Regions from separate parts of the Arthrobacter sp. K5 genome, predicted to be linked through region 1. Evidence: riboswitches for the same ligand, from Rfam matches in the RefSeq annotation. Region 1 holds a riboswitch; the other holds the start of a gene.
What was found. Region 1 has a riboswitch for cyclic di-AMP ahead of ABRP34_RS18720 (M23 family metallopeptidase). Riboswitches for the same ligand answer to the same signal wherever they lie in the genome.

Region 1 (4,164 bases):
TGGCGGCCCACGCCACCGGCGTTGTCGCCGACGGCCTTGGCAATGACAGCCAGCGAGTTGGTCTTGGTGACCTCGGCGCGGTGCCGTGCAATGGTCGCACGTGTAGTCATTAATTTCTCTCTTTCGTGTTCCACGGACCGCGGTAGCAGGCCATGGGTTATCGACGCGCCGGCATCTTGGGGGTAAGCCGGCCCGCCTCGAATCGGATTCTTAGCGAAGGGTGTAAAAAGCGGACGTGCCCGTTGCGGACACCGCGTGCAGGAGAGTGCCCTGCGAGGGGTTCAGCGCGCTGATCATCATGCCGTTGCCGACGTAGATGCCCACGTGGGCGCCGCCGTTCTGCATGACCAGGTCGCCGGGAGCAGGCGTTGAAGTGGGCTTCATGGCGTTCCACGCGTTGACGCGGGGAATGCTGATGCCTGCCTGAGCGTAAACCCACTGGGTAAAGCCGGAGCAGTCCCAGCCGCTGGGCGTGGTACCGCCCCAGACGTAGGGGCTGCCAATGCCGGTGTACGCGATTGCAGCCAGCCCGGAAGCTGCGGCGGAGGCCGCACCATCGGTGGACTTGGCGGTGACGGCCAGGGCCGCACCTGCGATCTCGCTGCCGGCCTGGCTTGCGTCGGCCGTCTGGCTCTCATCGTTCGACTGGGGAGCGATGGTTTCGGCGACCGGGGCTGCCACCGTGGTGACGGCAGGGCGCTCGAAGGAGACAGTGGCGGTGGGTGCGGCGGTCACAGCAAGCTGCGATGCCTGGGAACCGGTCTCCGAGGAGGCGGAAACACCAATGTTGGCGTCGGCTGCGTTGGCAGGCATGCCAACACTCAGGATGAGTCCTGAAGCAGCTGCGATAACAGCTGCCTGGCGACCTACTGTGCCGGCATTGGCGCTAACCGCTTTGGACACGGAGTCCAACGGGTTCATACGAACCGTGTGCGCGCGGTGGCGCGCGGCATTGTGGCGTGAAGACACGAAGGTAGCCTCTCCCAATGCCTACGAGGTGAGCTGTCGGATTCGGATGGGAGTCACCCGGCCGCTCCGCTTCCTGGGAAGCATTGCGACTTAACCCCAAGGCCTTCTTGCGAAGACCAAAATTGGTTCCCCCGCCCCTGCCAGACGATGTAATGCGAACGGACCTTGAGCGGTGGCAGAGTTAGGCAATCCACTCAAGAGCGTCAACTTCGGAAAAGTTGACGCGGTTTAGACGGTACAGCAGTTCGGAGCCAATGTCACATTCAGGTCACGGCGTGTCACAGGAATGAGAGTGCTCACTCGGCTTGGCTCAGAGCCAGCCGGTGGGATCAACGACGTCCCCGTTGATCATCACCTCGAAGTGGAGGTGGCAGCCGGTGGAGGCGCCTGTGGTCCCGCTGAGGGCGATTACTTCGCCGCGGGTGACCTTCTGGCCAACCTGGACGCTGGAGGACGACAGGTGGTTATACGTGGTCTCGAGGCCGTTGCCGTGGTCGATCACCACGCGGTTGCCTCCCCCGTACGGGTGCCACCCCGAGAATGTCACAGTGCCGCTGGCTGCGGCCAGCACCTCGGTGCCGCACTGGGCGGCAAAGTCCTGGCCGCGGTGGAACTCGCCGGCGCCGCCGGTGATCGGGCTGACCCGGTAACCGAACGGCGAGGACTTGACCAGCGTGGTCAGCGGGCCACCCAAGGTGCCCACCGACGCCGAACGGCTGATGCTGCCGGCCGACTGGGCGCTCAGGAGCTGCTTGAGCTTTCCGTCCGGGTCACCGGTGGTGGAGACGGACGTGCGGCTGAAGTCGATCTTTGCCGCCGCTTCAGCCGAGACTTTGGGCTGGGCCGGGGAGGCAACGGACGCGGACGCCTCTCCCTGCTGCTCTCCGGCGGCAAGAACAGGACTGGTGGCGGGGACGGTCACAGTCAGCAGCAGGCCCGTGGCGGCAAGGGCTACGCCGGCTTTTTGCCCAACGCCGCTGGCCGAGGCGAAATCCGTAACCTGCCGGAACGGACCCCGGCGGCGACGGCGCGCTTCACGCTGGGCGTCCCGGGGACGGTCCGCGGCAATGGCCTCCGCGAGGCGCGGCTCCGGAGCGGGACCGGACGCGCGGCGGCGGCCCCGGGCATTCTGCATGGACAAGTACTGTTTCCTCTCTGGATAGCCTGCGAAGTTAGCTGTCGGATTCGGGTCAGAGAGTTCGGACCCGGTCCGCCGTAACAAGCCATTCCGGCACAGGGGTATCCCAGGAGGATTCCTTCTGCGGAAGAGACTTGCTGCTGCGGACTTCACCCCAAGGCTGTTAGAAACAGCCGGTTGTGGTTCCCCCGCCCCTGCCAGTGGGTGACTCGTGCTGCTGATCTGCTGGCAGGGTTCGGCTCCAGATCAGGTAACGCTTGTGTATCGGCGTTGCCGTTTAACTATAGGCGATTAAAAGGCACAGTAATAATTCCGTTATATTCACTGTGCAAAAGTGGTAGGTCATCCTGCCTGCAGATGTCAGACAGATGCGTCATGGGCCCCGAGGGGCTGTTGAGAAGCTAGCCGACTCGCACGAACACGTGCGCAGCCACTTCCGGCGGCAGCTCAAGGGCACCTTCGAAACCGGGCACGCGGACAGAGATGTACTCCCCCACACGCTCCAGCGAGACGGCAGCGCCGGGCCGGATCCCGCCTTCATCCAGCTGGAGCAGCAGCTCCGGCTCCACCTGGATGGGTTCTGCCAGACGGATGACGGTGACCTGGGATTCCGGGCCGTAGCCGGTCATGGCATCGAGCAGGCTCACCACCCCGTCCGTAAAGGGGCTGGCAGGCGGCCCGCCCAGCGCCGCAAGGCCGGGGATCGGGTTGCCGTACGGCGACTCTGTGGGGTGGTCGAGCAATTCGTAAATCCTGCGCTCCACCCGTTCGCTCATGACGTGCTCCCACCGGCAGGCCTCGTCATGCACGTAGGCCCAGTCGAGGCCGATGACGTCGGCGAGGAGGCGTTCGGCGAGCCGGTGCTTGCGCATCACCTCGGTGGCGCGCTTCCGGCCCACTTCGGTCAGTTCAAGGTGGCGGTCATTGGAGACGACGACTAGGCCGTCGCGCTCCATCCTGCCGATGGTCTGGGAAACGGTGGGGCCCGAGTGGCGGAGGCGTTCGGCGATGCGTGCCCGAAGCGCCACGATGTTCTCTTCCTCCAGCTCCAGAATGGTGCGAAGGTACATCTCCGTGGTGTCGATCAGATCCGTCATTCAGCTCAGCTCCTCGAGCACAGTATTTGTGTCCGTCCCACCGTACCGCGGGCCCGCCGCACCGGGATCCGGCAAGCTGCAGCGGCGGTCGTATATCCGACGGCGGCGCAGCACCGGCTGTCTGCCCGTACGTTCAGTGCCAGCTTAGCCTATTTTGAATTAGTCCGGATAATTCGCAGGGCGGGCGGCGGGCACTGTCTCAGTGACTGGACTATGACGGGGGCGTGTTCCTCCGGTATCGGCGCTTCGGGCAGAATAAGGAGGGTCGACGTGGCGGTCAAGGTTGTCTGCCGGCCATCGCCCCGACCCAGCCGAACCGCATTTCCATGCCGAAAATTGGAGCCACTGTGAGCGACACCAGCATCACTATTCCCGCAAACCTCCTGCCCAAGGACGGACGGTTCGGCGCCGGTCCCTCCAAGGTCAGGCCGGAGCAGATCGAGGCGCTCTCCGCAGCCGCCACGACGCTCCTTGGCACGTCCCACCGCCAGGCCCCGGTGAAGAACCTCGTTGGCTCCGTCCGCGAAGGCCTCAGCACTTTCTTCCGTGCCCCCGAAGGCTACGAAGTGGTCCTGGGTGTCGGCGGTTCCACCGCGTTCTGGGATGTCGCCAGCTTCGGCCTGGTGGAACAGAAGGCGCAGCACCTGTCGTTCGGCGAATTCGGGTCCAAGTTCGCCGCGGCCACCAACAAGGCGCCGTTCCTTGCGGAATCCTCCATCATCAAGTCCGAGCCCGGCACCTGCCCCGCCCCCAAGGCCGAGGCGGGCGTTGACGTTTACGCCTGGCCGCAGAACGAGACCTCAACGGGTGTTGCCGCGCCCGTCCAGCGGGTGAATGGCGCCGACGAGGGCGCACTGGTGCTGGTGGACGCTACCTCGGCTGCCGGCGGCCTTGACGTCGACGTGGCCCAGACGGACGTCTACTACTTCGCACCGCAGAAGAACTTCGCCTCCGACGGCG
Region 2 (4,164 bases), 1.2 Mb from region 1:
AAGTGACACGGACCACGAACTCGCCGACGAGCTGGCGAACGGGCCGGAAAAGGCGTCGGAAAACGAAGGGGTGGTCTGATGGACGGTATCAGCCTGCTGACCATCACCGTGCTTGCGGTGTTTGTCGGCTTCGAAGTGGTGTCGAAGGTGTCCAGCACGCTGCATACGCCGCTGATGTCCGGTGCGAATGCCATTCACGGGATCATCCTGGTGGGTGCCATCATCGTCGCCGGGCAGGCCACGCACCCCTGGGTGCTCGCGGTGGCGCTGCTGGCGGTGGTCCTCGCCACGGCGAACCTTGTGGGCGGTTTCGTGGTAACGGACCGCATGCTGGAGATGTTCCGCGGCCGCAAGGAAAAACCGGCGAAGCCCGCCCCCGGGGTTGGGGCTCCGGGCGTCGCCCAGCCTGAAACCAAGGAGAACACGGAGGCCACGCGGTGATCCTCCTCGACCCCAACGTCACCGCCCTGCTCTACCTCGCGGCCGCCGTCTTCTTCATCCTGGCGCTGAAGGGCCTCAACTCGCCGCGCACCGCCCGCCGCGGCAACCTCATCGGCGCCTTCGGTGCGCTGGTCGCCGTCGTTACTGTCTTTTTCTCGACCCGGCTGGACAACGTCCCCCTGATCCTCGGCGCCATTGCCGTCGGTTCCGGTGTGGCCGCCCCCGTGGCCAGGCGCGTCAAGATGACCCAGATGCCCCAGCTCGTCGCCCTCTTCAACGGGGTGGGCGGCGGCGCCGCCGCCCTCGTGGCGCTGCTGGAACTGCCGCATGCGGAGGACGCCTGGGTGCGCGTCGCCGTCGTTTTCACCCTGCTGGTAGGGGCGGTGTCCTTCGCCGGCTCAGCCGTGACGTTCGCAAAGCTGCAGGAGCTCATGACCACCCGCCCCGTGGTGTTCCCCGGCCTGCCGGTGCTCATGGGGGCGGTGCTGCTCGCCGCCGTCGGTGCCGCGGCCGCCGTCGTGACGGGTGGCTCGCTCGCCCTGGCGCTGCTGCTCCTCCTGCTGGGCCTGGTGGCAGGCGTGCTGCTGGTGCTGCCCGTGGGCGGCGCCGATGTGCCGATCGTCATCTCGCTGCTCAACGCGTTCACCGGCCTCGCCGTTGCCGCGTCCGGCCTGGTGCTGGGGAACGTGCTCCTCGTGGTGGCGGGCACGCTGGTGGGGGCATCGGGCACCATCCTCACCCGGGCGATGGCCGCGGCCATGGGCCGCAGCGTGGCCGGCATCCTGTTCGGCGCGTTCCGGGGAGGTTCGACGGCGGGATCCACCGTCGTGAGCGACCGCCCGGTCCGCTCATCCAGCCCGGAGGACGTGGCTGTACTGCTGGGCTACGCGCAGCGCGTGATCATCGTTCCCGGCTACGGGCTCGCCGTTGCGCAGGGACAGCACACCGCGGCAGAGCTGGCGCAGGCCCTGGAATCCCGGGGCATCCGCGTGGACTTCGCCATCCACCCCGTGGCGGGACGCATGCCCGGGCACATGAACGTGCTCCTTGCCGAGGCCAATGTGCCCTACGAATCGCTCAAGGAAATGGGCGAGATCAACTCCGAGTTCCGCACTGCCGACGTCGCGCTGGTGGTGGGCGCGAACGACGTCGTGAACCCCGCCGCGAAGACCACCGCAGGCTCGCCGATCTACGGGATGCCGATCCTTGAGGTGGCGGACGCGCGTCAGGTGGTGTTCCTCAAGCGCTCCATGCGGCCCGGGTTCGCCGGGATTGAGAACGACCTCATGTTCGAGCCGCAGACAACGCTGCTGTTCGGCGACGCGAAGGAGTCCCTGACGAAGGTGCTGGGCGCGGTAAAGGCCCTGTAGGGTGGGGCCTTCGGGGACCCTCTATCCCGGCTCCTGCAGTACCGCCTCCGCCTCCGTCCGTTACCGAAATGTGACTTTTGCTGCGTGAGTGCGATAGCCTCGGGCGGTGTCCTGGTTCCGCTCAGGGCATTCCCGGGCAGAATGCCGAGCCCTGCCGCTGACCGGGATCCGTTCGCTACGACCAACAGGCAGGGACGGGGGAACCACCTTTTTACCGGCCTTGCGAGTCGAGGCCTAGGGGTTAAGTCCAGACGCTCCGCCTAGCCGCGGGCAGGACCGGGTGACTCCCATCCGAACCCGACAGCTCACCCCGCAGGCATGGGAGAGGCAAACCACCATGTCACGTAAGTCCATGTCCGCGCGCCATCGCGCCACCCCCACGACGTCCATCGCCCTGCAGGGCCTGTCGTATTCCCTCAAGTCCAACGCCGCCACGGTTGCCAAGCCGGCGGCAGCAGCCGCCGTCGCTTCCGGTCTCCTCTTCGGCGCCGGGGCGCCCGCCCACGCAGGTTCCTACGCCCCTGAGACGCCGGACGCCGCTGCCCAGTCTGTCGCTGGCCAGGCGCTTGCTGCCCCCGCCGCGCCGGCAGTCCCGGCCCCGGCGGGCGGCGGATCTGCTGTTGCCGGAGCGTCTCACACCGTTGAGCCCGGCGACACCCTTGGCGCCATCGCAGCACGCCACGGCGTCAGCCTCGATGCTCTTCTGGCAGAGAACGGCCTGTCCCTGGCCTCGGTCATTTACCCAGGTGACCAGATCTTCATCCCCGGGCCGGGCGCAGCTGCAGCCCCCGCAGTACCTGCGGCTCCGGCAGCACCCGCGGTGCCTGAGGTTCCTGCCGCGCCGGCGGCCCCTGCGGCCCCGGCTGTCCCCGAGCCGACCGGCATGGGGATCTACAACGCCTCCGCGTCGATAACGCCGGCAGCAACCGCTCCGGCAGCCAGCGGCACCGGCGCAGCCATTGTGGCCTCCGCCCGGGCGCAGCTCGGTGCCACCCAGGACTGCACCGTCCTGGTGGAGCAGGCCCTGCGCTCCGTCGGCAAGTCCGTCGGCGACCTCGCGCCCGCACAGTTCCACCAGTACGGAACTCCGGTTTCGGCCCCGCAGCCCGGGGACCTGATCATCAGCGCGGGACACGTCGGCGTCTACATCGGCGGCGGGCAGGCCATCAGCAGCGGCATGAACGGTGTCAACGAAACCATCGTGCACCCGGCCTCCTGGCTCACCGGCTCCACTTACGTGCGGGTGAACGCTTAGCAGTCGGAAGGGTTTACACGGCAGCGGCGGGTGCATCGGCACCCGCCGCTGCTGCGTTTGGTGGCAGTTGAGCTTGCTTCACGCCCGCTTCGCGGCTCCCCGGCGGCCACGCAAGCTCCGCGGCCGTCCGCGGCTGACATAAAATGTCACTTCCACGCAACAATTGTTGACCTATGGATACCGAGACGGTTAACTGGCAACCTGACCGGATGTGAGGTGGGACACGTCACGGCTGAAACTTCGCAAGCAACGCCGAGAGTGAGTTCCCGTGGACCTAATCACCACCGCCGAGGTTGAGGCAGCAGCGACGAGGCTGATGACCGCCTTCGCGGCCACCAACACAGACGACTACTTCGACTGTTTCGCGCCTGACGCGACCTTCGTCTTCCATTCCGAACCGGACCGCCTCACCTCGCGCGGGGAATACCGCGCCCTGTGGCAGAACTGGCTCCAGGATGGTTGGCAGGTCGCAGGGTGCACCAGCTCTAATCCGCGTATCCAGATCGCCGGCCCAACCGCCGTTTTCAGCCACGATGTCGAAACCGTCATCGACGTCGCCGGCACCAAAGAGACCCTTCACGAGAGGGAGACCATCATTTTCACCAGGACGGAGTCTGGCAGCGTGCTCGCCCTTCACGAGCATCTCTCTCCGGCGCCGGCTAGCCCAAAGGCAATCTCATGACAAACGAACTCAAAGCCCCTGCCGTGACCGAGGTCGAAAAGCATGGCATCGAGCCGATTCCCGCCGCCGACCGGACCGCAAAACCGCTGGATCTGTTCCGTCTCGTGTTCGGCGGCGCGAACACCTTCGCCACGGTAGTCCTGGGGTCGTTTCCCATCCTCTTTGGGCTGTCCTTCAAGGACGCGCTGTTGGCCACGGTCCTGGGCGTGGTGGTTGGTGGCCTGATACTTTGCCCAATGGCCGTTTTCGGCCCGACCAACGGAATGAACAATGCCGTTTCGTCGTCCGGGCACCTGGGCGTGCACGGCCGTGTGGTGGGATCCTTCCTGTCACTCCTGACAGCCTTCGCCTTCTTCTCCATCTCCGTGTGGAGTTCAGGGGACGCGCTGGTAGGGGGCGCGAACCGCCTGGTGGGC

Region 2: linked by a shared signal. The riboswitch ahead of ABRP34_RS13255 (LysM peptidoglycan-binding domain-containing protein) and the one ahead of ABRP34_RS18720 (M23 family metallopeptidase) in region 1 are both predicted to bind cyclic di-AMP.

The regions. Positions count from the first base shown of each region.
Region 1 covers NZ_CP159279.1:4,101,937-4,106,100, reverse strand. Annotated here, with positions in the region: gene ABRP34_RS18730 (NlpC/P60 family protein) at 1-110, opposite strand, end outside; gene ABRP34_RS18725 (C40 family peptidase) at 211-813, opposite strand; cyclic di-AMP (ydaO/yuaA leader) riboswitch at 974-1,167, opposite strand; gene ABRP34_RS18720 (M23 family metallopeptidase) at 1,280-2,104, opposite strand; cyclic di-AMP (ydaO/yuaA leader) riboswitch at 2,116-2,358, opposite strand; gene ABRP34_RS18715 (metal-dependent transcriptional regulator) at 2,509-3,204, opposite strand; gene serC (phosphoserine transaminase) at 3,552-4,164, shown strand, end outside.
Region 2 covers NZ_CP159279.1:2,940,489-2,944,652, reverse strand. Annotated here, with positions in the region: gene ABRP34_RS13270 (Re/Si-specific NAD(P)(+) transhydrogenase subunit alpha) at 1-79, shown strand, start outside; gene ABRP34_RS13265 (NAD(P) transhydrogenase subunit alpha) at 79-441, shown strand; gene ABRP34_RS13260 (NAD(P)(+) transhydrogenase (Re/Si-specific) subunit beta) at 438-1,811, shown strand; cyclic di-AMP (ydaO/yuaA leader) riboswitch at 1,975-2,143, shown strand; gene ABRP34_RS13255 (LysM peptidoglycan-binding domain-containing protein) at 2,149-3,066, shown strand; gene ABRP34_RS13250 (nuclear transport factor 2 family protein) at 3,335-3,748, shown strand; gene ABRP34_RS13245 (cytosine permease) at 3,745-4,164, shown strand, end outside.